2 regions of the Azospirillum thiophilum genome follow, and region 2 is predicted to be linked to the other one. Evidence: predicted binding sites of a transcription regulator. Region 2 holds the regulator's gene; the other holds the start of a gene.
The links. The regulator LexA, encoded in region 2, represses DNA repair genes until DNA is damaged. The targets are predictions, from matches to a motif close to ATGTTCTANTTTGGTTC.
Positions count from the first base shown of each region.

Region 1: a site for LexA is predicted at 13,858-13,874, ahead of AL072_RS05250 (S24 family peptidase). Genes of this name have one in related genera too.

Region 1 is NZ_CP012401.1:1,130,985-1,146,750, forward strand. It holds gene addB (double-strand break repair protein AddB) at 1-663, opposite strand, end outside; gene AL072_RS05175 (nucleotidyltransferase family protein) at 856-1,611, opposite strand; gene AL072_RS05180 (aminoglycoside phosphotransferase family protein) at 1,614-2,642, opposite strand; gene tsaE (tRNA (adenosine(37)-N6)-threonylcarbamoyltransferase complex ATPase subunit type 1 TsaE) at 2,642-3,154, opposite strand; gene AL072_RS05190 (hypothetical protein) at 3,210-3,641, opposite strand; gene AL072_RS05195 (NAD(P)/FAD-dependent oxidoreductase) at 3,912-4,949, shown strand; gene AL072_RS05200 (ABC transporter substrate-binding protein) at 5,064-6,563, shown strand; gene AL072_RS05205 (ABC transporter permease) at 6,620-7,570, shown strand; gene AL072_RS05210 (ABC transporter permease) at 7,567-8,394, shown strand; gene AL072_RS05215 (hypothetical protein) at 8,404-10,056, opposite strand; gene gpt (xanthine phosphoribosyltransferase) at 10,246-10,740, opposite strand; tRNA gene AL072_RS05225 (tRNA-Arg) at 10,962-11,038, shown strand; tRNA gene AL072_RS05230 (tRNA-Arg) at 11,242-11,318, shown strand; gene AL072_RS05235 (hypothetical protein) at 11,447-11,665, opposite strand; gene AL072_RS05240 (branched-chain amino acid aminotransferase) at 11,879-12,727, shown strand; gene AL072_RS05245 (hypothetical protein) at 12,703-13,008, opposite strand; gene AL072_RS05250 (S24 family peptidase) at 13,148-13,780, opposite strand; gene AL072_RS05255 (hypothetical protein) at 14,038-14,367, shown strand; gene AL072_RS05260 (hypothetical protein) at 14,364-14,771, shown strand; gene AL072_RS05265 (portal protein) at 14,786-15,766, shown strand, end outside.
Region 2 is NZ_CP012401.1:2,717,162-2,732,927, reverse strand. It holds gene AL072_RS12640 (NAD(P)/FAD-dependent oxidoreductase) at 1-342, opposite strand, end outside; gene AL072_RS12635 (efflux RND transporter periplasmic adaptor subunit) at 738-1,802, shown strand; gene AL072_RS12630 (efflux RND transporter permease subunit) at 1,802-5,062, shown strand; gene AL072_RS12625 (rhodanese-like domain-containing protein) at 5,241-5,516, shown strand; gene AL072_RS34920 (hypothetical protein) at 5,526-5,699, opposite strand; gene gltA (citrate synthase) at 5,722-7,035, opposite strand; gene gltX (glutamate--tRNA ligase) at 7,136-8,542, opposite strand; gene AL072_RS12610 (ComEC/Rec2 family competence protein) at 8,699-10,861, shown strand; gene lexA (transcriptional repressor LexA) at 10,939-11,655, opposite strand; gene uvrB (excinuclease ABC subunit UvrB) at 11,893-14,034, shown strand; gene AL072_RS12595 (lytic transglycosylase domain-containing protein) at 14,129-15,028, shown strand; gene AL072_RS12590 (alpha/beta fold hydrolase) at 15,063-15,766, shown strand, end outside.

The DNA.
Region 1 (15,766 bases), 1.5 Mb from region 2:
CGACGCCGCGACGATGGAACCGGTGGAGCCGGCGGCGATCACCATCCCCGGCGGCGGGGCGGCCTGCCAGAGTGCGGCCTGCGTCTCCAGCGCCAGGTTTCGGCGTTGGGCCGGGTCGGTCTCGCCGCTCGACTCGAGTATGGCGGGCCAGACCTCGGTGACAATGTTGAGAAACTCCAGGGTTTTCTTCCAGTGCTCCGCGTAATCATCGGGAACAAGGGTGTGGAGCCGCTCGAAACCAACACGTTCCGTCCACACGGCATCGATCAACCGACCCAAGTCGGCTCCAAGGCGTACCGCCTGAGCTGTCGTTGCCGATAACGTGCTGGCCAAGACCAGCCGCGCCAGCGTCATCTGCCGGCTTAGCGGGGAGATTGCTTCGGGCAGGTCGAGCGGGAGGTCCGGCAGTTCCTCCTCGGTCAGGCTTAGGTCGCCGGCGTCCAACTCGCCCAGCGGTGCCATCCGCGGCAGCAGCGTCGGCTGTCCGCCGGAGCGGCGCAGGAAGGCCTGTTGCAGCGACCGGCAGGCGCGCCGGGTCGGCAGCAGCACCGTCACCCCGGCCAGCGCCATCGGGTCGCCGCCGACCCGCTCCATGATCCCCGCCGCCAGCATGTCGACGAAGGGCGCACCGGAGGGGATGCTGTAGACTTTGGGGTGGGTCATGGACTGTCCGGATTGGTGCTTGTTGGTGCGGGCGCCGATTGCCCCCTCCTTAACCCTCCCCCGCTTTTGGCGGTGGAGGGAACTGCCGCCACTTCGCAGAAGGCACCCTCTCCCGCACAGCGGGGGAGGGTCGGGGAGGGGGCAATCATCGGCAACGCACCCGATGGACTGGATGATACCTGAACGCCGCCCTCAATGGGCAACCGCGCGCACGCCGCCGATGGCCAGCAGATCCTCGGCCTCCCGCAGCCCACCGGGGGTGCCGACATGGAACCACAGCCCGTCATGGGCGAGGCCGAAGAGCCTGCCTGCCTGCTGCGCCCGGTCCCAGATGCGGTTGGTGGAGAAGGCGCCGTCGGGGGTGTCCGCTGCGAACAGCTCCGGCTTCACGATCTGGACGCCGGCATAGACGAAGGGGGCCAGTTCGAGTTCGCCGCGGCGGGTCAGCCGGCCCAGCGGGTCCATGTGATAGTCGCCGGGCCCGTCATAGCCGACCGACTTGGTCGTCGCCATCATCAGCAGCAGCGCGTCCATCTCCGCCGGGTTCCAATAGGCGGCGAGGCGGCGCAATGCCGGGATCGGTCCGTCGAGCCAGAAGATGTCCGCGTTGACGGTATAGACCGGCGCGGCGCCCAGCAGGGGCAGCGCCTTCTTCACCCCGCCGCCGGTCTCCAGCAGCGTCTCTTCCGGCGAGAGGGCGATGGCCGGCCAGCTTGGATTCTCCGCCGCCCGGCTTTTCAGGTGATCGCCGATCATAGCGCCGAGATAGTGGCTGTTGACCACCGCCTTGGCCACGCCGGCCGCGGCCAGCCGGTCGAGCGCATGGTCCAGCATCGGCCGGCCGAGCACCGGGATCAGCGGTTTCGGCCGGTGGTCGGTCAGCGGCCGCATGCGCAGGCCCTTGCCGGCGGCAAGCACCATCGCGGTATCGGGAACGGTCAAGGTCATGTTCACGGCGTCTCCGGAACGGCCAGGGCGGCACGGGAATCGGATGGCAGGTGGCGGTCGAACCAGGCGGCGACCGGGCCAAGCTCCGGCTTCGCCAGCTGCGTTTCCAGCAGGCGCCACACCCGTGGCAGATGGACAAGATAGGAGCGGCGGCCCTGGCTTACCGCCAGACGGACGAAGATGGCGACGATCCGGGTATGGCGCGCCGCGCCCAGCACAGCCATGGCGCGGCGGAAGGCGGCGGCATCGGTGGCAGGAAAGGCGTCGAGATAGCGTGCGACCATCGCCTCCGCCAGATCGGGCGCCACGTCGCGCCGCGCATCCTCGAGCAGGGAGACGAGGTCGTAGGCCTGCGGCCCCCAACCGGCGCTTTGGAAATCGATCAACCCGGCAGCACTCACCCCAGGCCGAGGCAGCCGCATCACATTGTCGACATGGTAGTCGCGCAGCAGCAGCGACGGCGTCCCGGCGCAGGCCGGCTCCAGAACCGCGCGCCAAGCTGTTTCGAATTCGGAACGTTCCTTGTCGCTTGCGGGGCGGCCGAGCGCAACCGGGACATACGCATCGATGAACAGCCCGGTCTGCGCCAGGAACAGGGCGGGGTCATAGACCGGCAGGGCGAGCCGTTCCGCGACGTCGACGGGCCAGTCGCGATGGATCGCGATCAGCGCATCGGTCGCCAGTTCGTAGAGCGGCCACGGGTCGGCACCGTCCGCCAGCAGGCGGGTAAAGGTTTCGCTTCCGAAATCATCCTGGATTGCCAATCCTCGTTCCACATCCGATGCGAGGATGGTGGGAACCGACAGACCGATGGCGGCCAACTCGCTGCCGATGGCGATGAAGGGGACGAGATCCTCGGCGGGAACCGGCGTGTCGACCAGGATCAGCGTGCCGCCGTCCGGCTTGTGGATGCGCTCGTAGCGGCGGGCCGACGCATCGCCGGCCAGCGGCTCCCGCATCGCGGCGGACAGGCCGTGGGCGGCAAGGAAGGCGGCGATTTCCGCCTCCCGCTTTGACAGGGCCACAGGCATCACGGCGTCCAGTCGGCGGCGGCGATCCGCGCGGCAAGCGCGCCATGGCCGGTCAGCGTGGCGCGTCGGGCATCCGGGCCGATATCGGGGCCGGCATGCTCCAGCATCACCTCGACCCGGTCGGGCGGCAGCAGCGGCCCCAGCCGGTCCGGCCACTCCACCAGCGCGACGGCTTCGGCCCGCGCATCGTCCCAGCCCAGTTCATGGACCTCGTCCGGACCGGACAGGCGGTAGAGGTCGAAATGCCAGACCGGGCCGATGGCAGTGTCGTAGGTCTGCACCAGCGTGAAGGTGGGCGACGGCACCTCGGCATCCTCATGGGTGACGCCGCAGATCAGCGCCCGCGACAGCGCGGTCTTGCCGGCGCCGAGGTCGCCACGCAGGGCCACGAGGTCGCGGGGGCGCAGGATGGCGGCCAGCCGGCGGGCCAGCGCCGCGGTGGCGGCCTCGTCGGAAAGCGGGATGACGACGACGTGGGGGGCATGGGGGCCATGGGGGGACGTGTCCGGCATGGCGCGGATACTGTGCGAAGCCGCCGCCCGCCTGCAAGCCGGAAAGAAGGATGGGTTACCGGCCGATCCGCCGTTTGGGCGACAGCCGGTCGGCTGCGGGTCCGGCCGGTCCCTCAGCCGACCCCGCGGCCATTACCAGCCGGGGCGCCTTGTTGAAGTTCATGGTGATCATGAGCGTCAACGCGCCGTTGATCAGGTGCAGCATCTTGTCGGACGCCACCGGCAGGGGAATGCGCCGGCCCATGCAATAGCCGACCAGCGCGGCCGTCACCTCGGTGTCGGACAGCGCCAGTTCGGTCACGGTGCCGTCGTCGCCGGTGACGGTCAGACGGGTCTCGATGCCCTCCTGCTCGCGCCCTTCGGGCTTGTGGTAGAGGACACCGGACACGGTGCCGACCGGCAAGGGATCCTTCACCCGGCGGCGGCGGTCCAGCACGGCCCGGATGACTTCCTGGTCGGTGAAGACCAGACACCGCAATTCCTTCATTCCGGACCTCCACCCGACCGGCTCCCAGGCTGGGGAACCCTGTCACTGTCCGCCTTGCCGGGGCGGGCTGCAATCAACAAATTTAAGCGAATTTGCCCAAAATCCTACGAATGCCCGCCGCCCTCTCATGCCGAGACATGCGGGACGCGCGACACGGGGCCGCTTTCCCCTTGCTGGGGGTTGACCCGGCCGGGAAATGCGGACAATGGAAGGTCCATCCATCCGCCTTCGAGTCTCAACTGCCCACCCGTCCCCAAGGAACAGGCTTTCATGTCGCAGACCGCTTCCAGCACCGATGTCCTCACCACCGACGTCGTCATCGTCGGCGCCGGTCCTGTCGGACTGTTCGCCGTGTTCGAATGCGGCATGCTGAAGATGCGCTGCCATGTGGTGGACGCGCTGGACATGGTCGGCGGCCAATGCACGGCGCTCTACCCGGAAAAGCCGATCTACGACATCCCAGCCCATCCCTCCATCGAGGCTGCCGACCTGATCGACCGGCTGGCCGAACAGGCGGCTCCCTTCGCGCCGACCTATCATCTGGGCCAGCAGGTGGAAAAGCTGACCCGCCAGGATGATGGACGCTGGCTGGTGGAAACCAGCATCGGCACGAAGATCGACGCCCAGGCGGTGATCATCGCCGCCGGCAGCGGCGCCTTCGGCCCCAACCGTCCGCCGCTCGACGGGCTGGAGGCGTATGAGGGCAAGTCGGTCTTCTACATGGTGCGCCGCCGCCAGGACTTCGCCGGCAAGAAAGTGGTGATCGCCGGCGGCGGCGACAGCGCGGTCGATTGGGCGCTGTCGCTGGCCGACGTGGCCGAGCGGGTCTATGTCGTCCACCGCCGTCCGAAGTTCCGTGCCGCGCCGGAAAGCGTCGCCCGCATGGACGCGCTGGTCCGTGACGGCAGGATCGACATGGTGGTGCCCTACCAGCTGTCCGGCCTGGACGGCGAGAACGGGCAGCTGACCGCGGTCCGCGTCGCCACGCTCGACGGCGAGGAGAAGGCGCTGCCGGCCGACGCGATGCTGGCCTTCTTCGGCCTGTCGATGAATCTCGGACCCATCGCCGACTGGGGCCTCGATCTGGAGCGCAGCCACATCGCCGTGGCCCAGCCCGGCTGCGCCACCAACGTGCCGGGGATCTTCGCCATCGGCGACATCGCCACATATCCGGGTAAGCTGAAGCTGATCCTCTGCGGCTTCGCCGAGGCGGCCCAGGCCGCCCACGCCATCCGCTCGCTGGTCTATCCGGGCGAGGCGCTGCATTTCGAATATTCCACCTCGAAGGGCGTGCCGGGCGCCGCCTGATCCGCTGCGGCCCATCGGAATGCCAGTGGGCCGTGCTTGCGCTCTCCCGCGCCGCACCGCATCATCGCGGCAAAGAGACCGTCGGCAACGACGAGACGGGGGAGTTTTGCCATCATGTCCATCGCCAAGCAGGGCTTCACCCTGGCGGCTTTCGCAGCATTGGCATTGGCCGCCGAATTGGCCGCCGGTCCGGCCACGGCCCAGCCGCGCACCGACCTCGTGGTCGGCATGGCGCTGGAGCCGCCGCATCTGGACCCCACTGCCGGGGCGGCCGGCGCCATCAAGGAAGTCACCTACGCCAACCTGTTCGAGCCTTTGCTGCGGGTCGATGCCGACGGCAGGCTGGTTCCCGGCCTGGCGGAACGCTGGTCCGTGTCGGAAGACGGGCTGACCTACCGCTTCAGCCTGCGGCCCGGCGCGAAGTTCCATGACGGCAGCGCCGCCGATTCGGCCGACGTGAAGTTCACGCTGGACCGGGCCCGCGCGGCGTCGTCGGTCAACGCCCAGAAGGCCTATTTCACCCCGATCGCCTCCGTGGAGACCCCCGACCCCAAGACGGCGGTGGTCACGCTGTCGCGGCCCGACGGCCTCTTCCTGTTCCATATGGCCAGCGGCGACGCCGCCATCGTCGCCCCGGAGACGGCGGCGACCAACAAGCAGAAGCCGGTTGGCACCGGCCCCTTCAAGTTCGAGCGTTGGGTTGCCGGCGACCGGGTGGTGCTGGTCCGCAACCCGGACTATGACGGCGTGAAGCCGAAGCTGGACCGGGTGTCCTTCCGCTTCATCAGCGATCCCGCCGCCCAGGTCGCAGCCCTGAAGGCCGGCGACGTCGATGCCTTCACCCTGTTCAGCACCTACGAGGCGCTGGCCGAGTTCCGCAGCGACCCGAAATTCACCGTCATGGTCGGCTCGACCGAGGGCGAGACGGTGCTGTCCACCAACAACGCCCGCAAGCCCTTCGACGATGTCCGCGTCCGCCGGGCCATGGCCCATGCCATCGACCGCAAGACACTGATCGAGGGCGTGCTGTACGGCAACGGCGCCGCCATCGGCAGCCATTTCCCGCCGCACCGCGAAGGCTATGTCGACCTGACCGGGCTCTATCCCTACGATCCGGCAAAGGCGAAGGCGCTGCTGGTCGAGGCCGGCTATCCCGACGGTTTCGACACGACGCTGCGCCTGCCGCCGCCGCCCTATGCCCGGCGAGGCGGCGAACTGGTCGCCGCCATGCTGGCCGAAGTCGGCATCCGCGCGAAGATCGAGCCGATGGAATGGGCCTCCTGGCTGGAGAAGGTGTTCAAGGGCAAGGATTACGACCTGTCGATGATCGCCCACACCGAACCGCTGGACATCGACATCTATGCCCGCCCCGACTACTACTTCAATTACCGGAGCGACCGCTTCAACGCCCTGAACGACGAGCTGAACCGCACCCAGGATGCCGCGAAGCGCAATGCGCTGTATGGCGAGGAGCAGAGGATCCTGGCGGAGGATGCGGTCAACGGCTTCCTCTTCATGCTGCCGTCGGTGACGGTGCAGAAGGCGTCGCTGACCGGCCTTTGGGTGAACCGCCCGGTCCAGGCCAACGACGTCACCGCCGCCGCCTGGAAGTGAGGGCGGGCCGGTGAGGCTGGATCAATGATGATGTCGGGCAAGTAAGGATCGCCCCGGTGCTCGCCTTCCTGCTGCGACGGCTGTTCAGCCTGATCGTCACCGTCTGGCTCGCCACCGTCGCGGTCTTCGCGGTGCTGCAACTGGTGCCGGGCGACCCGGCATTGCTGATGCTGGGCGTCAACGCGCAGCCGGACACGCTGGCGGCGCTGCGTTCCCAGATGGGGCTCGACCAGCCGGTTCCGGTCCGCTACCTGCACTGGGTCGGCGGGCTGGCCCGCGGCGACCTCGGCGTTAGCCTGACCTATGCACGCCCGGTCGCCGAGCTGGTGGCGGAGCGGCTGGCGGTCACCCTGCCGCTGGCCCTGCTGGCGCTGGCGCTCAGCACGCTGGCCGCCCTGCCGCTCGGCCTGCTGGCCGCGGCGCGGCGGGGCAGGGGCGGCGACTGGGCGGTGCTGGGCTTCGCGCAGTTCGGCGTGTCGATGCCCAGCTTCTGGATCGCGATCCTGCTGATCCTGCTGTTCTCCCTGACGCTGCACTGGTTTCCGGCCGGAGGCTTTCCCGGCTGGGATGGCGGCATCGGTCCGGCGCTGCATGCGCTGGTCCTGCCCGCGCTGGCGCTGGCCGTGCCGGAGGCCGCCATCCTCGCCCGCGTCACCCGTACCGCCGTGCTCGACACGCTGGGCGAGGACCATGTCCGCACCGCCCGCGCCAAGGGGGTGGGCCGGGTCGCCGTGCTCCTGCGCCACGCCCTGCCCAACGCCCTGATCCCGGTGGCGACGGTGCTGGGGTTGCAGATCTCCTTCCTGGTCGCCGGTGCGGTGGTGGTGGAGAATGTCTTCACCCTGCCGGGGCTGGGACGCCTGCTCTACCAGGCCATCGGCCAGCGCGACCTGATCGTCGTGCAGGGGGTGGTCGTGCTGCTGGCGCTGTTCGTGGTGGTGGTGAACGCCCTGGTGGACATCGCCTGCGCGCTTGCCGATCCGCGGCCGAAGGGAGGGGCGTCGTGAGGGCGCGGCTTCCCCTCTCCCTGCGCCTTGGCGCCGTGCTGACCGCGCTGCTGGTGGCGCTGGCGCTGCTGTCGCTGCTGTGGACCCCCTATCCGGCCGAACAGATCCGCGTGCTCGCCCGGCTGAAGCCGCCGAGCGCCGCGCACTGGCTCGGAACCGACCATTTTGGGCGGGACGTGCTGTCGATGATCATGGTCGGAGCCCGCAATTCGCTGGCGGTGGGAGCGGCTGCGGTAGGGCTCGGGCTGCTCGGCGGGGTGCCGCTCGGGCTGCTGGCCGCCGCGCTGGGGCGCTGGGGGGACGAGGTGGTGGCGCGGCTTGGCGATCTGGTCTTCGCCTTTCCCGCCGTGCTGTCGGCGATCCTGCTGACCGCGGTGCTCGGCGCCGGGGCGGTCAACGTCGTGCTGGCCTTGGCGCTGTTCAACGCCGCGGTGTTGGCGCGTGTCACCCGCGGAGCGGCGCTGGCGGTGTGGCGGCGGCCCTTCGTCGGCGCCGCGCTGGCGCTGGGTCGCGGGCCGCTGTCGGTGACGCTGGTGCATGTGCTGCCCAACATCGCCGGCATCGTCGTGGTGCAGGCCACCGTCCTGTTCGCCGTCGCCATCGTCAACGAGGCGGCGCTGAGCTATCTCGGGCTCGGCATCCAGCCGCCGAGCCCGAGCTGGGGCAAGATGCTGGGCGATGCGCAGACCCACCTGTTCACCGCCCCCCTGCAGGCGGTCTTCCCCGGCGTGGCGATCGCGCTCGGCGTGATGGGGCTGACGATGCTGGGGGATGGCTTGCGCGACTGGCTCGACCCGCGGCACCGGTCGTCCGGACTGTTGTAGAGGGGGTGGTCAGCCCACCTGCCGCGTCCGCTCCGACAGCTCGATCAGGTCCATCAGCTCGTTGCTCTTCCAGTAGCGCGACTTGCCGACCTCGGTGCGGGCGGTGGCGACGAGGTCGTCGATGATGGCCTGTTCGTCGGTGCCAAGCGTGCCGCCGCGTTCCAGCCGGTGCGACAGCAGGCGGGTCATGTTCTGGCTGAAGGTCGGGATCCAGCCGCTGACCCGCTGGCCGAACACGCCGGCCAGCGCATTGACGCGCAGCAGATGCTCCATCCGTTCGTCGAGCGGGTCGGTCTCCTCGAACTTCATCGCCTTCTCGACGTTGGCGCGCATCTCTTCCAGCAGGGTCTCGCGCCACTTCACCAGGTCGTAGGTCTCGAATCCGAACTCGCGCGACATCGCCTGCCAGCGCCACAGCAAGCGGTTCAGCCAGACGATGTCGGCATGGTCGATGACGGGCTGGCGCCGGGCGGCGGCGGCCTGGGCGGAGCGTTCCAGCGCCACGGTGGTGACGCGCGAACCGATGATCTTCGCCGCCTGGGTCCAGGCGTTGCGGAAGGCGGGTTCGCTGCGCCGGTCCTCCATCAGGCCGGAGGATGTCGCGGCGTGGACCAGCTGGTCCAGCCGCTGTACCAGGGCCTCCAGCCGCGCCTTCTCCTTGGCGCTGGGGCGGATGGCGGAGCCGGGAACGCGGTCGTTCAGCTTGAGCACGACGCTCAGCGCCGCGGTCAGCGCCCGGGTGACCCCGATGAAATGGCCGGTCAGCGCCGCGGTCACGGCGTCGCCGCGGCCGGGATCGACACCGCTCTGACGGATGTAGAGCGCGGCGACGGCGTAGTTGCGCTTCGTCGTCACCACCGACAACGGCAGCAGGTTCGCCAGATCGTCGCCGCAGCGGTCGCGCAGTTGGTCCGTCGCGTCCAGCAGGCGGTCGGCCATCCGGTTCGCCTCCGCCTCGTCGGCGCAGGATGCCGGGAAATCCTCCAGCCGGTCGGCGACCGGCTTCACCGCGCCTTCGGCATTGGCCAGGATCAGATGCATCAGCCGCAGCGTGCCGATGTCGATGGCCGGCGTCTTTTCCAGGAAGCCCGACATCAGCCGGGTACGGCGCGGCCGGTTGCGCGACAGTCCGGCCAGCAACTCGTCCACCGCCTTCTTGTTGGTCAGGACGGTGTCCAGATGCCTGACCGCTGCGACGCGCATCCGCTCCTTCATCACCATGGCGACGGGGGAGCGCAGCACGCGGTCGATCACGTCGCCGCGTGCCATCTCGTCCAACATCTCCTGCGCCTCGACCGCCAGCAGCGGAAAGGCGTCGCGGCTCATCGCCTCCCACAAGGCGCCGACATCGACCCGCTGCAGCATGCCGGGGATGACGACGCCGGCATGGTACAGCACGTCGTCGTCGATCAGGAAGGCTTCGAACAGGTTGGTGAACAGGCGCCGGGCCCGGTTGGTGCGCTGGCGGTTCAGATACTCGATGACATATTGGCGGACGAGCTGGACGCGGTCGGCCGGCTCGCTGTCCATGCCCTCGATCTCGCTGAGGAGGCTGTAGACGAGGCTGGCCGGCAGCCGGGTGACCAGCGCGTCGATCTTCCGCCGCAACTCGTCCTGGTGAGGCTCGTCCGGGCGGGTGTCGCCAGATGGGTCGTCGGTCATGCGCGAGTTGGGACGCGGTGTTGTGAAGCGATGATGTGAGGCAGGCGGGCGCGGACGTTCCGTGAGCCCGGTTGTAGTCCGGGAACGGTAAATTTTTTGTGATGCTCTTCGATATGGCCGGCCCGTATGCCGCGGCCACCGCGAAACCGGCGGAGACCGCGGCTGAGGTGCCGCATCAACCGTTTGGCGTCAGCCGTTCCGCTGCTTGGCGATCGGCTGCGAGAATTGCAGTTCGATGTCCCAGGGGAAATGGATCCAGGTGTCCTGGCTGACTTCGGTGATGAAGGTGTCGACCAGCGGCCGGCCAGCCGGCTTGGCGTAGACGGTTGCGAAATGCGCCTTGGGCAGCATCTTGCGCACGACCACCGCGGTCTTGCCGGTATCGACCAGGTCGTCGATGATCAGCCAGCCCTCGCCGTCGCCGGCATTGGCGCCCTCGACCCCCTTCAGCACCATCGCCTCGCGCTGGTTCTGATGGTCGTAGCTGGAGACGCAGACGGTGTCGATCATCCGGATCTCGAGCTCGCGCGCGATGATCGCCGCGGGAACCATGCCGCCGCGCGTGATCGCGATGATGCCCTTCCACGGGCCGCGGTCGATCAGGCGCCAGGCCAGCGCCTTGGCATTGCGGTGGAGCTCTTCCCAGGACACCGGGAAATGCTTGTTGAAGGGGGCTTCGGCCACGGGACTGACTCTCCAGAAACAGCAAGCGGACTGTATAACCCAGCCGCCGCCGCCCGGCAATCCGGGGTGCTTTGCGTGATCGGGCCGCTCCCCGAAGGCTTGGCGAAAATCGTCGAAAAAAGCGCTTGCGGGGCAGGGGGTGTTTGAGTATGTTGCGCGCCTCGACGCCGACGGCCTGCCGCCGACGCCGGGGACAGACGGTGGATGTCAGGATATACAAGGCGCCCGTAGCTCAGCTGGATAGAGCATCAGACTACGAATCTGAGGGTCAGGAGTTCGAATCTCTTCGGGCGCGCCATCCTCCGCAGCATGACAAGCAAGGCCACCTTCGGGTGGCTTTTGTCGTCTGGGGGCCACCGGAATCCATCTTTTCGACATGTGTCTTTTCTTCGCGAAAAGCGCTTGCGCAGGATGAAGGATTTGAGTAGGTTGCGCGCCTCGACGCCGGGGGAACACTCCGACGCCGCGGCAGACGGTAGGTTAAGTGTTAGGATATACAAGGCGCCCGTAGCTCAGCTGGATAGAGCATCAGACTACGAATCTGAGGGTCAGGAGTTCGAATCTCTTCGGGCGCGCCATCCTTCCTAAAAAAGATCAGGTACTTACGAGTGGGCGGCCTTCTGGCCGCCTTTCGTCGTTTTGGGCTTCCCACCGTAACCCTTCCGTGGGTCGGATGGTGCTCTGCGGGGCGCAGAACGGGTATCGATCAGATGAAATCCGGGTCGGTCGGCCGCGAGGGCGGCAGATCGCTGCCGGGAACCGGTACATCGGTGCTGCCGGGGCCGCCCGGGTCGGGCAGGTCCGGGTTGTCGGTGATCGGCACATCGACGACCGGAACATCCTCGTTCGGACGCGGTTGAGGGCGGGGCGCGGCGGCAAGGATGCCAGGGACGCCGGTCCCGGCGCCGGTCTCTGCGGTTTGCATGGCTCGTTTCCTGTCGGTTGGTCGCTTCGGTCAGGCAGTTCCCCGTTTCAACAGCGGATTCCGCAATCCGCTCCCTCATGCGGACCGGTTGACCGATGACGACGAGGGGGTATGCTCTTCGGAGATCACCATCGACGACGAACCACGAATGGGCGGCGCGAACCGGCGGCGCCCAAACCATAGGCACAGATCATCCGAGGGAAGGACGCAATCATGGGCGGCATGGCAGGGCAGGCGTGGAGCTGGATCCAGGGCGAATGGGTGGAGGGCAACCCCCCGATCGTCGGACCGCTGTCCCACACGCTGTGGCTCTCTTCGACGGTCTTCGACGGTGCGCGCGCCTTCCAGGGTGTCGCTCCCGACCTCGATCTCCACTGCGCCCGCGCCATCCGCTCGGCCCAGGTCATGGGGCTGGAACCGATGGTGACCGCGGGTGAGATCGAGGAGCTGTGCTGGGACGGCATCCGGCGTTTCCCCAAGGAGGCGGAGCTCTACGTCCGTCCGATGTTCTACGCCGAGGACGGTTTCGTTTCGCCGGCCCCGGAGAGCACGCGCTTTGTCCTGTCGATCTACGAGGATCCGCTGCCGAAGCCGACCGGCTTCGCCGCCTGCATCTCCACCCGCCGCCGGCCGATCCCGAGCATGGCCCCGACCGAGGCCAAGGCCGCCTGCCTGTACCCCAATGCCGGGCTGGCGCTGGTCGAGGCGCGCAAGCGCGGCTTCCAGAACGCCATCATGCTGGACGCCATCGGGAACGTGGCGGAATTCGCGACCTCCAACATCTTCATCGCCAAAAACGGTGTGGTCCGCACGCCGGTGCCCAACGGCTGCTTCCTGAACGGCATCACCCGCCAGCGCATCATCGCCCTGCTGCGTGCTGACGGCTTCACCGTGGAGGAATGCACCCTCACCCCGCATGACGTGCTGGAGGCCGACGAGGTCTTCTCCACCGGCAACCATGCCAAATGCGTTCCGGTGACGAAGGTGGAAGACCGGAGCTTCGCCGCCGGGCCGTGTTTCGAGCGGGCGCGGGCGCTCTACTGGGAATATGCCTTCCGCTGATCGCGGAGCGCGACCGCCGCCCGGCGGTGATGGGCCAGCGTGGCGGCCAGCCGGGCCAGCCACGCGTCGGCCCGCGCGGTTGCGGCGCTTTGCGTCCGGCGTCGGCCCGCGACCGCGAGGCGTGCCTCGGCCGCCAGCGACTCATGCAGATGGAGGGCGGCAGCGCGGCGCAGGGCGTTGGCGCGGGTTTCTCCGCCGAGGAGGACCACCCGCAGGTCGCTCTGCGGCGGTCGGCCGTCATGGGTACGGAGCAGGGCGTCGAGGCGGGAGGCGCGGTCCATGGAGTGGACGATAGCGCTTGCCGGATCTGGCTGTAAAGGCTAATTTTCCTAGGATAGGTGGCCGCGGGAAAAGGTATTTCCCCCCCAGGATACCATCTTGCAAAAGACTGGGAGAGGGGCGGCCGGACCGTGGTCTGCCTTACTGGCTGGCCCAGATGATCCTTGCCATCCAGGCGACGTCCGACAGCGGGATGCTGCGGTCGGGATGGGCGTGGTTGATCGACAGCAGTTCGATCTTCGTCGCGGTTTCGCGGATCAACTGCTTGGCCATCACCTCGCCGCCCCTGGTGCGGACGACGACGCGGTCGTTGCGGCGGATTTGTGCGGCAGGGGAGACGATGATGGTGTCGCCGTCGCGGTAGACCGGTTCCATGCTGTCGCCGGAAATCTCAAGCGCATAAGCATGGGGGTCGCCCAGGCTGGGGAAAAGCAGCTCGTCCCAGCCGCTGCCGGCGGGGAAACCGGCATCGTCGAAATAGCCGGCGGACCCGGCCTGTGCGTAGCCGATCACCGGAACCCGCTGCAGCGGATTGGTGCCGGTGCCGTCGCCGACCAGAGTGACGAATTCCGACAGCGAAGCGCCGGTGGCGTCCAGCACCTTGGAGATGCTTTCAGTCGACGGCCAGCGCAGCTTGCCGTCGCTGGTCGTGCGCTTGCTCTTGTTGAAGGTCGTCGGATCCAGTCCGGCGCGCCGCGCCAGTCCGGAAGCGGAAAACCCGTGCTGCGCCGCGAGGCGGTCGATGGCCCGCCAGATATCCGTGTGTTTCAGCATGGGACGATAGTCTCATAGATATGCGATCCGGTCCCTAGGAACTTTTTCATAAAACCATTGACCGGGCGTGGCAGCCGGAACATAACGCAAACATAAGGCGCCACCGCCGGCCGGTTCCAGCGGTTCCCGCACTTCCCCCGTTCAAATTCCGAAGCCGCAAGGAGACCAGCATGCTGAGTCCGGCCGCCACCCCTTTGTCTGCCTCTCCGCCTGTCCGGCAGCCGACCCGAGCCGTTCCGCTCCGGGCCGAGCCCTTCATGGCCGAGGGCCAGCCCTTCGCCGGGGCGGAGGAGGCGTGGTTCTGGGCGGTGCAGGCGCAGGACGCCAAGGCGGCTGGTGCACGGGTCGCCGCCGGACGGGGGCTGATCGAGCGGCCCTGCGAACCTCAGGACGTGCTGCGGGTGGTCGACCGGTTGTACCGGACGCGAAAGCTGCTGCGCGACCACTTGCATGTCCTGGTCCATTACGGTCGCCGCCAGGGCGCGCCGGAACCGGATCGCTTCCGTGAACAACGCGCCCACGCCCTGTGGTCCGAGGCCTTCGATCTCATCGGTCCCGCCCTGCGCGAGAAGGGCATCGCACGATGAGCACACCCAATGCAGGCGCGCCGGCGACCGCCTGGGTGGTCTACCGGGGGGAGGCGCCGCTGTGGTGGCTGCGCGTGTTGAAGCCGGGGTTCCGCCACTGCCTGGCCCTGCTGAACGATGGGCGGCGCTGGGTGGCGGTCGATCCGCTGGCTGGCTTCACCGACGTGGCGGTGCTCGACCTGCCCGCCGATTTCGACCTGCCGGGCTGGTATCGCGCGCAGGGGCTGACGGTCGATGCCGCTGCGCTGCGCCGCCCATCGGGTGCCGCCCCCTGGGGGCCCTTCACCTGCGTCGAGGCGGTCAAGCGCCTGATCGGCCTGCGTGCCCGCCGGGTGCTGACCCCCTGGCAGCTGCATCGCCACCTGAACCGCTCCTCCCCGCGGCATGCCACCGTTCGACCCTGATCCGGAGACCGCCGATGACCCAATCCCCAGCCATCAAAACGGCGTCCCGGAAGGCGAAGGAGCTGTCGGAGCCCGAAGCCTTGCTGGAGCGCTACCGGGCCGCGCGCGAACGCCGCGCCGTGTGGGAGCGCCACTGGCAGGAGTGCTACGATCATGCGCTGCCCAATGGCCGGCCCTTCCGCGGCGACGGCACCCCCGGCGAGCGCCGCGTCGACCGGCTGTTCGACGGCACCGCCCCCGACGCGGTGGAACAGCTCGCCGCCAGCCTGCTGTCGGAACTGACGCCCCCCTGGTCGCGCTGGTTCGGCTTCCAGCCCGGGCCGGCGCTGACCGGGGCGGAGCGCGACCGCGTCGCTCCGCTGCTCGACCGCACGGCCGGCATCGTCCAGGCCCATTTCGACCGCTCCAACTTCGCGGTGGAGATCCACCAGGCCTTCCTCGACCTCGTCACCGTCGGCACCGCCAGCCTGCTGATGGAGGAAGCTGCCCCCGGTGCCCCGTCCAGCCTGCGCTTCACCGCCGTACCGCTGGCCGAAGCGGTGCTGGAGGAGGGGCCGGACGGCCGGCTCGACGCCACCTTCCGCCGCAGCGAGGCGACGATTGCCCAGATCCTCCAGCGCTTTCCCGGTGCCGACCTGCCCGATGAGCTGCGCAAGCGGGCCGCCGACGAGCCCGACACCCGCTTTGCCCTGGTCGAGGCGGTGCTGCCCGACGGCACCGCCTATCGCTGGGCCGTGGTTCTGGACAGCGGGCTGGCCGAGCCGTCCTGGCTGGCCCAGGGGCGCTTCGCCCAGTCGCCTTTCCTCAATTTCCGCTGGCTGAAGGCGCCGGGCGAGACCTACGGCCGCTCCCCGGTGATGAAGACGCTGCCCGACATCAAGACCGCCAACAAGGTGGTGGAACTGGTGTTGAAGAACGCCTCCATCGCCGTCACCGGCATCTGGCAGGCGGAGGATGACGGGGTGCTGAACCCGGCGACCATCCGGCTGGTGCCG
Region 2 (15,766 bases):
GATCTCGTCGAAGGCAAGTTCGGGGCCGGTGGCGATCACCAGATGGTCGTAGTCGAGGCTGGTGCCGTCATTCAGTTCCAGTCTGTTCTCCTCCGGGCGCACCCGACGGCAGCCGACCGGCTTGAAGGCGATGCCTTTGCGGGCGAAGGGTTCGCTGAGCGGGATCGTGATGTCTTTCCGCTTGCGCCATCCCACGGCGACCCAAGGATTGGACGGCACGAACTGGAAGCTGTCGCTATTCGACACGACGGTGATCCGGTCCTCCGCCCGTGCCAGATCCTTCATCTCGTAGGCCATCGGAATGCCACCGATGCCCGCCCCGAGGACGACGATGTGTGCCATGATGGTTTCCTCTCCATGGTAGGGCCTTGTTCTCGGATGCCGTTCTCGGATACCCGGCGGCCCTTGGGTTGTTTGATGGGGAATGCGCGAAGACGGACGTTTCCCGGTCCGCCCTGACCGGAGGGCATACCTCCGGTATTGATGATTGCCGCATTACATTAGAATAATCTAAAACGCCAAAACGAGCAGCGCTTCGATGCGCCTCGACACCTTCGATCACCCGGCTAGATCTCCGCCTTGCGGCCATGCCGCTGTCCACCGGATCGAACTCCGAGGTGAGGATTGACATGGTTGTCGGGTATGGCGGCCACCCAAATCATTCATTGACACTAATTTAGCATATTCTAAATTACAGATCAAGAGGTGCTCACTCACCCCATCCAAGGTGGCCTGTCATGTCCCGTCGACACACCCCTCTCGCACTGATCGCGATGCTCCTGCTCTCCACTGCTCCACTGTATGGCGCACAGGCCCAGATGAAGGCAGATGCCGACCGCATCACCGTGCAGCCCCGGCCGGTCGAAGATCTGAAGGCCGTCTTCGCCACTGTGGAAAGCGTCCATGAGACGCTGGCCCGTACGCGCATCGGCGGCACGCTCGCTGGTCTGAAGGTCAAGGAGGGGGACAAGGTGACCATGGGCCAAGTCGTTGCCACCGTGCGTGATCCGAAGCTGCCGCTGCAATTGGTAGCGCTGGACGCACGCATCCAGGCACTCCAGGCACAGCAGCACCAAGCTGAACTCGAACTAGACCGGGCGCGGCAACTGCGTGCCAGCGGCACCGGCACACAGCAGCGGCTTGACGATGCGCAGGCCGCGATGGACGTGGCACGGGCTAAGATCGCTGCCATGAGGGCCGAGCGCGCGGTAGTGGACCAGCAGCTGCGCGAGGGCGACGTGTCCGCTCCCGCCAACGGCCGCATCCTCCAGGTCAAGGTAATCGACGGCGCGGTGGTGCTGCCTGGCGAGCCTGTGGCGAGCATCGCCGTCGAGACCTACGTGCTGCGCCTGCATCTGCCCGAGCGGCACGCCCGCTTCATGCATGAGGGTGACCCGGTGCTGGTCGGCGACCGTGGGCTTGGGCCGGTCACTCCGTCCGGCGGAGGGGCGGCCCAGGAACCGAAGGCTCCAAACCTGAAGCGCGGCACCGTTCGCCTAGTTTATCCCGAGATGGCGAATGGCCAAGTGGTCGCCGACGCCACGGTCACCGGGCTCGGCGACTTCTTCGTGGGCGAACGGGTGCGCGTCTATGTGGCCACCGGCACGCGGGATGCCGTCATGGTGCCCCCCGACTGGATCATCCGCCGCTTCGGAACCGATTTCGTCCGCCTGACCGATGGTACGGAGACACCGGTGCAGGTCGGCAACACGATTCCCACGATCGGCGACCAGCCCGGCGGGCTGGAGGTGCTGTCCGGCCTTAGGCCCGGGGACGTCATCGTCAGGCCGGAGGGTGTGTGATGAAGCTCGGCATTTCCGGGGTGCTGACGCGGACCTTCATCCGCTCGCCCCTGACCCCGCTGCTGCTGCTCGCCTCCCTGGTGGTCGGGACGGTGGCCCTGCTTTCGCTGCCACGCGAGGAGGAGCCGCAGATCAGCGTGCCCATGGTGGACATCCTGGTCCACGCGGATGGGCTGAAGGCGGACGACGCCGTCGAACTCATCACCAAACCGTTGGAGGAGATCGTCAAAGGTATCGACGCGGTCGAGCACACCTACAGCCAGACCAGCGACGACCGCGTTGTCGTCACCGCCCGCTTTCTGGTCGGCACCTCGCCCGACGACGCGATCCTGCGCGTGCATGAGAAGGTGCGGGCCAACATGAACCGCATTCCGCTCGGCATTCCAGAGCCTCTGATCGTCGGACGCGGCATCAACGACGTGGCGATCCTGACCCTGACGCTGGCACCGAAGCCGGAGGCCGCCGGGCGCTGGGCCGACAATGCTCTTCATGGTGTGGCGGACGATCTGCTGGCGCAGCTGGTGGCGGTGGAGGACGTCGGCCTGACCTTCCTGGTTGGCGGTCGGCCAGACCAAATCCGCGTGGAACCGGATCCGGAGCGGCTGGCACTCTACGGGGTGACGCTCAACCAGCTCGTCGACAAGGTCAAGAATGCCAATCGCTCCTTCATCGTCGGGCAACTGCGCTCGCAGGGCGGCAGCCTGCCCGTCGTGGCCGGGCAGACGCTTCAGGGAACGACGGACATCGGCCTCTTGTTGGTGACCACTCAGGACGGCCGCCCGGTCTACGTGAAGGATGTTGCCAACGTGGTGGTCGGCGCCCGACCTGACGAGAGCAGTGCATGGCACCTGGTGCCGGATGGCAAGGGGGGGCTCATCCGCTTGCCGGCGGTCACCATCGCCGTCGCCAAGCGTGCCGGGGCCAACGCCGTGACCATCGCCGAACATGTGCTGGAGCGCGTCCACGCCATTGAGGCTGCCGGACTGCCCAAGGATCTGACGGTCACCGTCACCCGCGACTACGGCGAGACGGCGAACGAGAAGGTCAACGAACTCCTGTTCCATCTGGCGCTCGCCACCGTGACCATCGTCGGGCTGATCGTGCTGGCGATCGGCTGGCGCGAGGGGGTGGTGACCTTCATCGTCATCCCGACGACGATCCTGCTGACCATGTTCGCGTCCTGGCTGATGGGCTACACCATCAACCGCGTCAGCCTGTTCGCGTTGATCTTCTCCATCGGCATCCTGGTGGACGACGCCATCGTCGTGGTGGAGAACATCGACCGTCATTGGTCCATGCGCGATGGCCGCACCAAGGTCCAGGCCGCCATCGAGGCGGTGGCGGAGGTCGGCAACCCCACCATCATCGCCACCCTGACGGTGATCGCGGCGCTGTTGCCGATGATGTTCGTCTCCGGCCTGATGGGGCCCTACATGAGCCCGATCCCGGCCAACGCTTCCGCCGCCATGCTGTTCAGCTTCTTCGTCGCCATGGTGCTGACGCCCTGGCTCATGGTGAAGCTGCGTCCCGGCGATGCGCATGCCGGGCATGGCACCGGGCAAGGTAATGGCGACCATGGCCACGGTGGTGTGCTTGGGCGGATGTACCTGGCGGTCGCCCGGCCGGTCATCCGGAGCAAACGGACCGCCTGGATCTTCCTGCTGGCCATCGGGGTGGCGACGCTGGCGTCCACGGCGCTGTTCTACACCAAGGACGTGACGGTCAAGCTGCTGCCCTTCGACAACAAGTCGGAGCTTCAAATTGTCGTGGATCTGCCGCGGGGGGCTTCGGCGGAGGATACCGAGCGCATCCTGCTTGCTGCCGCCCGCAAGATTGGCGATCTGCCGGAACTGGCGAACATTCAGGCCTACAGTGGCACGGCGTCACCCTTCAACTTCAACGGTCTGGTCCGGCACTACTACCTGCGCGACCAGCCGGAGCAGGGCGACCTCCAGGTCAACCTTGCCCCCAAGGAGAAGCGCCGGCGGGCCAGCCACGACATCGCGTTGGACATCCGCGAGCGCCTGACCGACCTGCCTGTGCTCCCCGGGACCTCCATCAAGGTGGTCGAGGTGCCGCCCGGTCCGCCGGTTCTCTCCACGCTGCTGGTGGAAGTTTACGGCCCCGACGCCGAAACCCGCCGCAAGGTCGCCATCCTGGTCGGGGGCGTCTTCCGCCAAGTGGACTTCATCGTGGACGTGGACAACAGCTTTCGCGAAGCGGGCGAACGCCTGCGCTTCGCGCTGGACCGCGAAAGTCTGGAGTTCCACGGGGTAGAGGAACAGGCTGTCTACGATACCTTGCAGGCGCTGATGGGTGGCGTGCCGGTTGGCTACTCGCACCGGGGGGCCGGCCGTAACCCGATCGAGATCGCGATCCGCCTGCCCAAGTCCGGCCTGTTCCTGTCGGAACGCATCCTCGCCACGCCGGTTCCGGGTGCGCGGGGCACGGTGGAATTGGGCGACCTCGTCACCATGACGCGGGAGGCTGCCTCCTACCCGCTGTTCCGCCGCAATGGCCGCTTTGCCGAGATGGTAACGGCCGATCTCGCCGGGCGGTTCGAGGCGCCGATCTACGGCATGCTGGCCGTTGAGGAGCGCTTGAAGGAAGTCGACTGGAAAGCTGCCGGTTTGCCGGGTGAACCCGAGATCCTTCTGCACGGCCAGCCCGACGACCAGAGTGCGCCCAAGCTGCTGTGGGAGGGCGAGTGGGAGATCACCTACGTCACCTTCCGTGACATGGGGGCGGCGTTCGCTGTGGCGATCCTGGGCATCTACCTGCTGGTGGTCGGTCAGTTCGGCAGCTTCAAGCTGCCGCTGGTGATCCTGGTCCCGGTGCCGCTGACGTTGATCGGCATCGTGCTGGGCCACTGGCTGTTCGGCGCAGCCTTCACGGCGACCTCGATGATCGGCTTCATCGCATTGGCAGGCATCATCGTGCGCAACTCCATTCTGCTGGTGGACTTCATACGCCATCTGCGAGAACGGGGGATGGGCGTTCGCGAGGCCGTGCTGGAGGCAGGAGCGATTCGCTTCAAGCCGATCCTGCTGACTGCCGTTGCAGCGATGATCGGGGCGGCATTCATCCTGACCGACCCGATCTTCCAGGGATTGGCCATCTCGTTGCTGTTCGGACTGTTCAGTTCCACGCTGCTGACCGTGCTGGTAATTCCGGCAATCTATATCGTCCTGCGCGGTGACTCTCCCCTCCCGCGGCGTGCAGAGGGCCAGGGTCGATCGTATGGTGCAGAGGATGTCTGAATCCGTTTCGGGAAGTTCCGGCCGGTGATCGGGACTTCCCGGAAATGATGCCCAGTCTCGTCACCGAAATTCAGGCGGCTCCGTCGGCAGAAGCCGCCGATCATTTTGCGAGACGCCTGTCGTTCGAAACGGATTGCTGGGTGTCCATGAGTCCCTGAAATCCGGCTCACTGGATTTCATGCTGCTCGATGTGCGCGGGCCGGCGGCGTTTGCGCACGGACATGTCCTGGGCGCGATCAATCTGCCGGACGGCAAGATTACAGAGCGCAGGATGGCGGATTGGCCGGAGGGAACGCTGTTCGTCGTCTATTGTGCCGGGCCCCATTGCAACGGGGCGGATCGCGCTGCGTTGCGGCTGGTGCGGATCGGGCGGCCGGTCAAGCTGATGATCGGCGGCGTGATGGGCTGGATCGATGAAGGGTCTACGCTGGCATCAGGCAACGGCCAGGACTGAGTCCAATCGTCAGATGAAGACGATTCCGGCGATCAGCGCCAGGATGAGCAGATAGACGATCATTCGGCGGACCCGCCAGGCGAACGGCGCTTTGTTGTCGTTCGCCGGCGAGCGCAGACGCACCCGCCGGACCGGAACGATGTACGCAGTCGGGTCCTGGGCGGCTCCGTTGGAGCCGCCCATTCCCTTATGGGCTGTGGGCCGGTTAGCCACGCTCGTTCAGCGGCACGAAGGGCCGCTTGGTGTGGCCGGTGTAGAGCTGACGCGGACGGCCGATCTTCTGCACCGGATCCTCGATCATCTCCTTCCACTGGCTGATCCAGCCGACGGTGCGGGCCAGCGCGAACAGCACGGTGAACATGCTGGTCGGGAAGCCCATCGCCTTCAGGATGATGCCCGAGTAGAAATCGACGTTCGGATAGAGCTTCTTCTCGATGAAGTACTCGTCCGACAGGGCGATCCTCTCCAGCTCCATCGCGATGTCGAGCAGCGGCTCGTCCTTGATGCCCAGTTCGCCGAGCACCTCGTGGCAGGTCTGGCGCATCACCTGGGCGCGCGGGTCGTAGTTCTTGTAGACCCGATGGCCGAAGCCCATCAGGCGGAAGTTGTCGTTCTTGTCCTTGGCGCGGCGGACGAACTCGGGGATGCGATCGACCGAGCCGATCTCCTCCAGCATCTTCAGCACGGCCTCGTTCGCACCGCCATGGGCCGGCCCCCACAGCGAGGCGATGCCGGCGGCAATGCAGGCGAACGGGTTGGCACCCGACGAGCCGGCCAGACGGACGGTCGAGGTCGAGGCGTTCTGCTCGTGATCAGCGTGCAGGATGAAGATCTTGTCCATCGCCTTGGACAGGATCGGGTTGACCTTGTAAGGCTCGCACGGCGTGCCGAAGGTCATGTAGAGGAAGTTTTCCGCATACGACAGGTCGTTGCGCGGATACATGAAGGGCTGGCCCGTCGAATACTTGTAGGCCATCGCGGCGATCGTCGGCATCTTGGCGATCAGGCGGTGCGCAGCGATCTTGCGCGCCTGCGGATCGTTGATGTCCAGCGAGTCGTGGTAGAAGGCGGACAGGGCGCCGACGACGCCGCACATGATCGCCATCGGATGCGCGTCGCGGCGGAAGCCGCTGTAGAACTTGGTCAGCTGCTCATGCACCATCGAGTGGCGGCGCAGGATGTTCTCGAAATCCGTGCGCTCGGCGGCAGTCGGCAGGTGGTTGTTGAGCAGGAGGAAGCACACTTCCGGGAAGGTCGAATGCTCGGCCAGTTCGTCGATGGCGTAACCGCGGTGCAGCAGGACACCCTCGTCGCCGTCGATGTAGGTGATGCCGGATTCGCAGCTGCCGGTCGAGGTGAAGCCCGGATCGTAGGTGAAATAGCCGGTCGCGGCGTAGAGCTTGCGGATGTCGATCACGCTCGGCCCGACGGCGCCGTGCAGGACCGGCATCGTGACCTGGCTGCCCGTTTTGTTGTCGATGAGGGTAACGGTATCCTTGCCGTCCTCAGTCTGGGTCATCTCGGCACGTCCTTATCGTTGAGGGTCGGGCTTGGCGCCCTTTTTTCGTCGGCGCAGCATAGTTCCATGGCAGCCTGATGGCAACGCACGGAAATGACCTTCATGCTGCACCCGCTGCATCGCGGATGCGAGAAAGAGTCGCTTCCCTGCCCAACAGTTCAGCCACTTCGAAGATCGGCGGCGACACCGTCGATCCGGTCAGTGCGGCGCGCAGCGGCTGTGCCACTTTGCCGAGTTTTTCCCCCCGCGCCTCGGCGAAGGTGCGGACCCGTGCTTCCAGAGCCGTGGCGGTGAATTCCGGCTCCTCGGCGAAGGCGGCAGCCAACTCCGTCAACAGGCCACGGCCCTTCTCGTCGAGCAGAGCAGACGCCTTTTCATCATAGCCGAGCGGCTGCGCCGCGACATAGAATCGAGCACTCTGCGCCAGGTCGACGACGGTCCGGGCGCGCTGCTTCAGCCCGCTCATCGCCCGCGTCAGAAGGTCGCGGTCGGCGTCGGTCAGGCCGCGGCCCAACTCGGCCTCCAGCCGCGGCGCGATGAGCCCGACCAGTCGCCCGTCGTCGGCCAGACGCATGTAATGGGCGTTCAGATTTTCCAGCTTGGCGAAGTCGAAGCGCGACGGTGAGCGGCCAATGCTCTCCAGGTTGAACCACTCGATCGCCTGTTCGGTCGAGATGATCTCGTCGTCGCCATGCGACCAGCCGAGCCGCAGCAGGTAATTGCGCACAGCCTCCGGCAGATAGCCCATGTCGCGGTAGGCGTCGACGCCGAGCGCGCCGTGGCGCTTGGACAGCTTGGCTCCGTCGGAGCCGTGGATCAGCGGGATGTGGCCGAAGCGCGGCAGGTCCCATCCCATCGCATTGAAGATCTGGATCTGGCGGAAGGTGTTGGTCAGATGGTCGTCACCGCGGATGACATGGGTCACGCCCATGTCGTGGTCGTCCACCACCACGGCCAGCAGATAGGTCGGCGTACCGTCGGCCCGCAGCAGGATCAGGTCGTCCAGCTGTGCGTTCTGAACCGTGACCTCGCCCTGGACCAGATCGTCGAGGACGGTCTGGCCTTCCTGCGGAGCCTTGAGGCGGATGACGGGCGCCACGCCCTCAGGCGCGTCGGACTCCGGGCGGTCGCGCCAGCGGCCGTCATAGCGCATCGGCTGGCCGGCAGCCTTCTGGGCGGCGCGCATCTCCTCCAGTTCTTCCGGGCTGCAATAGCAACGATAAGCCTTGCCGGCGGCCAGCATCCGGTGCGCCACCTCGGCATGGCGGTCCTTCCGCCCGAACTGGCTCACCGCCTCGCCATCCCAATCCAGGCCCAGCCACTTCAGCCCGTCGAGGATGGCGTCGACCGCCGCCTCGGTAGACCGTTGCCGGTCGGTGTCTTCGATCCGCAGCAGGAAGGTGCCGCCCATCCGGCGGGCGTACAGCCAGTTGAACAGCGCGGTACGGCCGCCGCCGATGTGAAGAAATCCGGTGGGCGACGGAGCGAAGCGGGTGACGACGGTCATCGGTCTCTCAATTTCCGGTTCGGCGCTGGTATGATGCGCCGGTGTAACGACACTGTGGTTTAACACAGCCACCCGGTTCGGAGGCAATGCGATGCGCGCATGGAGGATGGCGGAGAGGCTTGCGGGCGGCATTGCTGCGGTTGGAATCCGTTACCGGTGACGGCCGCGGGCTGGCCGGAGGAGGAGACCGATGGTCCGCCGTCATTCGGCGGGCGTTGGCGTCGTGCGCTCGCGTGGATCCGGGGCCGACTCGCGGCACTTGCGGAGGCGGAAAGCGAGCGCTGGGTGCTGTGGTTGCCGGTCGCCTTCGGCTCGGGGGCATCGCTCTATTTCGGGCTGATGCAGGAACCGCCCTGGTGGATCGGATTGGTAACGGCGGGTGGCGCTGGAATTCTGCTGCTGATCGTGCGTCGGCGGTTCGTGCCGGCGGCGGTGACGGTGGCCCTGTTGACGGCGGTGGGCGGGTTCCTGGTGGCGCAGGGTCATGCGGCGCGCGTCGCAGCGCCGGTACTGACCCGTGGCATAACGGCGGCGACCGTCACCGGTCGGGTGATGGCGGTGGAGCGGCGACCGGGTGCGGTGCGGCTGACCCTGCATGCACCGTCGATCAGCCGGCTGTCGCCCGAGCAGACGCCGGCCACCCTGCGAATCCGCCTGTCCGACCGTCACCCGCCGCCCGCTCCGGGATCGGTTGTGCGGCTGCGTGCAACCCTGTCGCCGCCGCAGGCGCCGGCCGAACCTGGGGCTTTCGACTTCCAGCGCCGCGCCTGGTTCATGGGACTGGGAGGAGTCGGCTTCGCGACCAGCGCGGTCGAAGCCATGGAAGCCCCGCCCGTCACCGGATGGAGCACCGTCGCCCTTGCCTTCGAACGGGCGCGCGGCGTCATCGCAGAGCGGGTCGCCGCCACCATCGGCGATCCGGTCGAGGCCAGCGTCACCACGGCCCTGCTGAACGGCGAAGAGTTCGGCATCCCCGAAGAGACATTGGAAGACTTCCGCAACAGCGGGCTGGCGCATCTGCTGTCGATCTCCGGCCTGCATGTGGGGATCGCTGCCGGCATCCTGTTCTATGTGGTGCGGGCCATGCTGGCGACGGTGCCCTACATCGCGCTGCGCTGGCCGATCAAGAAGATCGCGGCGCTGTTCGGCATCCTGTCGGCGCTGGCCTATACCATGCTGGTCGGTGCGCCGCTGCCGACGGTGCGGTCGGTGCTGATGACCGGGCTGGTGATGGGAGCGATCATGCTGGACCGCGACCCGCTGAGCATGCGGCTGGTCGCATTCGCCGGGCTGGTCACCATTGCCCTGGATCCGGAAGGGATGCTCGGACCCAGCTTCCAGATGTCCTTTGCGGCGGTGGTGGCGCTGATCGCCGCCTTTGAGCGCGGCAGCCTGCGGCTGGCGGCGATACGGCGCGATGCCGGATGGCTTGTGCGCAGCCTGCTCTATGTCGGCGGCATCCTGCTGACCAGCGTGGTCGCCACACTGGCGACCCTGCCGTTCTCGCTTTTCCATTTTCAGCAGATCGCCTTCTACGGCGTGCTGTCGAACCTGATCGCGATCCCCATCACGTCTTTCTGGGTGATGCCCTGGAGCCTGATCGCCTATGCGCTGATGCCCTTCGGGGCGGAGGCGCCGGCATTGATCGCCATGAACTGGGGCGACAGGGCAGTGATCTGGACGGCGGAGCTGTTCGGCCGGTTGCCCTGGGCCTCCCTGACCGTACCGGCGATGCCGGTGGAAGGGTTCGCTGTGTTGGTGGCGGGCGGGCTGTGGCTCTGCATCTGGACGCGGCGCTGGCGCTGGCTCGGGCTGGTGCCCATCCTGGCCGGCCTCGCCTCGCCGGCACTGGTGACGAGGCCGGATGTGCTGGTCGCCGGGGACGGGGCGGTGGTGGCTGTGCGCATGGCGGATGGACGTCTCAGCGCGTCGGGCAAGGGCGGCGGACGTATCGTCGAGACCTGGAGGGAGCGGGACGGCGACCGGACGGCGGCCGATCCCTGGCCGGCGGCGGGCGGATGGGCCGACGGCGCAGGAAGGTCGTCGATGGCGTGCGACGACTGGGGCTGCCTGTACCAGCTGCGAGGGAAGATCATCGCCCTACCGCGATTGGCGGATGCGCTGGACGAGGATTGCGGCGTCGCCGACGCAGTGGTAACGGCGGCGGTGGCGCGCGGATGCCGGGCCGGACTGGTGATCGACCGCTGGGCGCTGCGGCACGGAGGCGCGCACACGCTGACGGTCACGGGCGAGGGAATTCGGATCGAGACATCCAACGGTCGGCAGGGAGAGCGGCCCTGGTCAGGACCTGGACGGTGAGTCAGAGTCACTGGCCCCCCCCTTCGGCGGGGGAGGGGCCAGGGCGGCTTGATGACGAGCCGTCAGCACTTCCGCAGTCAGTACTTCCTTACCAGCCCGACCAGCTTGCCCTGCACGCGGACGCGGTCGGCACCGAAGATGCGGGTCTCATAGGCTGAGTTGGCCGGCTCCAGGGCGATGGTGTTGCCCTTGCGGCGCAGACGCTTGAGCGTCACCTCGCCCTCGTCGACCAGGGCCACCACGATGGCGCCGTTGTCCGCAGCGTCACAGCGTTGGATGATGACGGTGTCGTGGTCGAGGATGCCGGCCTCCACCATCGAATCGCCGGACACCTCGAGGGCGTAATGGTCGCCGGCGGTGAGCATCGAGACCGGGATGTCGACGAAGGCGCTGTTGTCGCGCAACGCCTCGATCGGCGTTCCGGCGGCGATGCGGCCGTAGAGCGGCAACTGCACCGTTTCCGGCGCGGCAGTCGGGGAGGGTGGAGCCACATCGCGACCGACGAAGGCGAAATCGCCCCTGATGACGTTGGGATGGAATTTCGGCTTGGACGCCGTACGGGACCGGGCGGTATCCAGCCCCTCGGGCAGCCGCAGAACCTCCAGCGCGCGGGCGCGGTGGGGCAGGCGGCGGATGAAACCGCGTTCCTCGAGGCCGGTGATAAGGCGGTGGATGCCCGACTTCGATTTCAGGCCCAGGGCGTCCTTCATCTCGTCGAACGACGGCGAAACGCCGCCCTGGCCGAGCCGCTCGTGGATGAACAGCAGCAATTCGTGCTGCTTGCGCGTGAGCATGGATGCCTCCCGGCGGTCGCCAGACTGAAGATGGAACAAATACAAAACGTTGCTCCATGTTCTAGTTTGGTTCCCGCTGCGCGTCAAGCCCCTGTCATCTTCGCGGCGACGGGAAATGGAACATTTCGCCACTCGTCTCAGCAATTGGATGCGGTCAAGGTCTCGACAGACGGCAGGGCGGCGGCCATATAATCGGTTCCTGTTCCGTACCCCTTTCCCGATCCGGATCGCCGCCCCATGGCAAGCCCAGTCCTCTCCGCCATTCCCGCCAAGCCGCTTGCGAAGCTGGAAGCCGGGAAGCAATTCGTCCTCTCGTCGGAGTTCAAGCCGTCGGGCGACCAGCCGAACGCGATCGAGGAGCTGACCGCCGGCCTGCGCCAGGGTGAGCGCGACCAGGTCCTGCTGGGCGTCACCGGGTCGGGCAAGACCTTCACCATGGCGCACGTCATCCAGCTGCTGCAGCGCCCGACGCTGGTCCTGGCGCCGAACAAGACGCTGGCGGCGCAGCTCTATGGCGAGATGAAATCCTTCTTTCCGAACAACGCGGTGGAGTATTTCGTCTCCTACTACGACTATTACCAGCCGGAAGCCTACGTCGCGCGGACCGACACCTACATCGAGAAGGAATCCTCGATCAACGAGCAGATCGACCGCATGCGCCACGCGGCGACGCGGTCGCTGCTGGAGCGCGACGACGTCATCATCGTCGCCTCGGTGTCCTGCATCTACGGCATCGGCTCGGTCGAGACCTATTCCGAAATGACCGTCGACCTGCGCAAGGGCGAGATCATTTCCCAGCCGGAACTGTTGCGCAAGCTGACCGAGCTGCAATACAAGCGCAACGACGCCGCCTTCGGCCGCGGCCTGTTCCGCGTGCGCGGCGATACGGTGGAACTGTTTCCCGCCCACATGGAAGACCGGGCGTGGCGCATCTCGCTGTTCGGCGACGAGATCGAGGCGATCCACGAGGTCGATCCGCTGACCGGCGAGAAGCTGGCGGCGCTGGAGGCGGTGCGCGTCTACCCCAACAGCCACCACGTCATCCCCAAGCCGACGCTCCATCAGGCGATCGGTCAGATCAAGAAGGATCTCAAGGTTCGGCTGGAGGAGTTCGCCGCCGAGGGCAAGCTGCTGGAGGCCCAGCGGCTGGAGCAGCGAGTCACCTTCGATATCGAGATGATGGCGGCGACCGGCGCCTGTGCCGGGATCGAGAACTACTCGCGCTATCTGACCGGACGCGCACCCGGCGAGCCGCCGCCGACGCTGTTCGAGTATCTGCCGAAGGATGCCCTGCTGATCGTCGACGAGAGCCACGTCATGGTGCCGCAGATCGGCGGCATGTACCGCGGCGATCTGGCGCGCAAGACCATCCTGTCCGATTACGGGTTCCGTCTGCCGAGCTGCAAGGACAACCGCCCGCTGAAATTCGAGGAATGGGAGGGGATGCGGCCGCAGACCGTCTTCGTCTCCGCCACCCCCGGCCCGTGGGAGATGGAGCGCACCGGCGGCGTCTTCACCGAGCAGCTGGTCCGCCCGACCGGCCTGATCGACCCACCGGTGATCATCCGCCCGACCGAGACCCAGGTCGACGACCTGATCGGCGAGTGCAAGGAGGTGGTCGCCAAGGGCTATCGCATCCTGGTCACCACCCTGACCAAGAAGATGGCCGAGGCGCTGACCGAATACATGCACGAGGCCGGCCTGCGCGTCCGCTACATCCACTCCGACGTGGAGACGCTGGAGCGCATCGAGATCATCCGCGACCTGCGGCTCGGTGCCTACGACGTGCTGGTTGGCATCAACCTGCTGCGCGAGGGGCTGGACATTCCGGAATGCGCGCTGGTGGCGATCCTCGACGCCGACAAGGAGGGCTATCTGCGCTCGAAGACGTCGCTGATCCAGACCATCGGCCGCGCCGCGCGCAATGTCGACGGCCGTGCCCTGCTCTATGCCGACAAGATCACCGACAGCATGAAGTACGCCATCGACGAGACGGCGCGCCGCCGCGAAAAGCAGATGGCCTACAATCTGGAGCACGGCATCACCCCGGAATCGATCAAGAAGGCGATCGGCGACATCATGGAAAGCGTTTACGAACGCGCCGACCATGTGACGGTGAAGACCGGGCTGAACACCACCGAGCTGGTCGGCCACAATCTCAAGACCGTCATCGCCGACCTGGAAAAGCGCATGCGCGCCGCCGCCGCCGACCTCGAATTCGAGGAGGCCGCGCGCCTGCGCGACGAGCTGCGCCGGCTGGAGGCGATGGATCTCGGGTTGGAGACTCCCGGCAGCATCGGCATCAGCAGCGCCCGCCAGGGGCGCGGCATCCCGGAGGGTGCCCCGAAGAAGCAGGGCCGCCGCCGCCGCGGGCCATAGGCGGCAAGGGGTTGGCGGCCTTGTCGGCGGCAGGTTGCATCACCATACTCCGGGTTCCCGCGGGATGACACCGGGGCAGGAGGAGGACAGGGGGTTGCGGTTTCGTTGGGTCGTCATGGGATCGCTGGCAGCATCGGCGCTGTGGGGTGCCGGGCTGGGACCGGTCCCCATGGCTGCGGCGGCTGCAACCAAGCCGGCCGAAAAGCCCGCCGCGGTGGCCGAACTGCCGCTGCCCTCCCTGAAGACGAAATCCACCGACTGCGAATTGGCCGAGCAGGGCGATGCCAACGCCGCCTATCGGCTGGCCCGCCGTTACCTGTTCGGCAAGGGCGTGGCGAAGAACCGGCGGCTCGGCACCGCCTGGCTGCGGGCCGCCGCCTCGCGCGGGCATCCGGAGGCGCGGCGGCTGGTCAGCTATGTCCCCGGCCGCATGGGGCGCATCCGTCCCTGGTGCCGGCCCGGCGCCGGGCCGGTGCGCGAGGTCGGCCCGCCGCCGGCCGAGGTGGTGGCGCTGGTAAAATCCATCGCTCCGAAATACGGCATCGACCCGGCGCTGGTGTTGGCGGTGATCCAGGCGGAAAGCGCCTTCCGGACCGACGCAGTGTCGCCCAAGGATGCGTCCGGGCTGATGCAGCTGATCCCCGACACGGCGGACCGCTTCGGCGTCGGCGACATCTTCGACCCGCGCGAGAACATCACCGGCGGGGTGAAGTACCTGCGCTGGCTGCTGGCCTATTTCCAGGGCGACGTGACGCTGGCGCTGGCCGGCTACAATGCCGGGGAAAAGGCGGTCGACCGTCACAAGGGCGTACCGCCCTATGAGGAGACGCGCAATTACGTGCGCATCATCCGACGCAGCTACGACACCGTCCGCCACCCCTTCGACCGCTCGGCGGCCGAGCCGTCGCCGGCCCTGGCCGCCATCCGCCGTGCCACGGCGGCGGATGTGGAGGCGGAGTTGCCACGCGCCGCCGAATCGCCGAAAAAGGGGTGACGGAAGCCCTTCCCGGAACAGGAGTATACCGCCCGTGCCGATGTCCGAACGCAGCGTCCTCGGCCTCAGTGCCGCCGGTTTCCACAAGATCGCCTACACCCAATGGGGACGTGACGACGCGGCCCGGACCGCGGTCTGCGTCCATGGGCTGACCCGCAATGGCCGGGATTTCGACCGGCTGGCGCTGGCACTGGCCGACCGCTGGAGGATCGCCTGCCCCGACGTGGTGGGGCGCGGCCGCAGCGACTGGCTGCCGGTGCCGGCGCTCTACGGCTATCCGCAATATTGCGCCGACATGGTGGCGCTGATCGCCCGGATGGGGGCGGAGACGGTCGACTGGGTCGGCACCTCGATGGGCGGGCTGATCGGCATGACGCTGGCGGCCCAGGCCAACAGCCCGATCCGCCGCATGGTGATCAACGATGTCGGCCCCTTCATCGCCCAGGCCGGCTTGCAGCGCATCGCCGACTATGTCGGCAAGGATCCGGTGTTCGAGGATTTGGCGGCGCTTGAATCCTACCTGCGCTTCGTCCTGATGGGCTTCGGGACGATCGGTGACGAATGCTGGCGCCACATGGCGCAGCACAGCGCCCGCCCGCTGCCCGACGGCCGCTTCCGCCTCGCCTATGATCCCGGCATCGGCGATGCGTTCAAGACCGCGCCCATCGGCGATGTCGATTTGTGGGCCTTGTGGGACCGCATACGCTGTCCGGTGCTGGTGCTGCGCGGTGCCGAGTC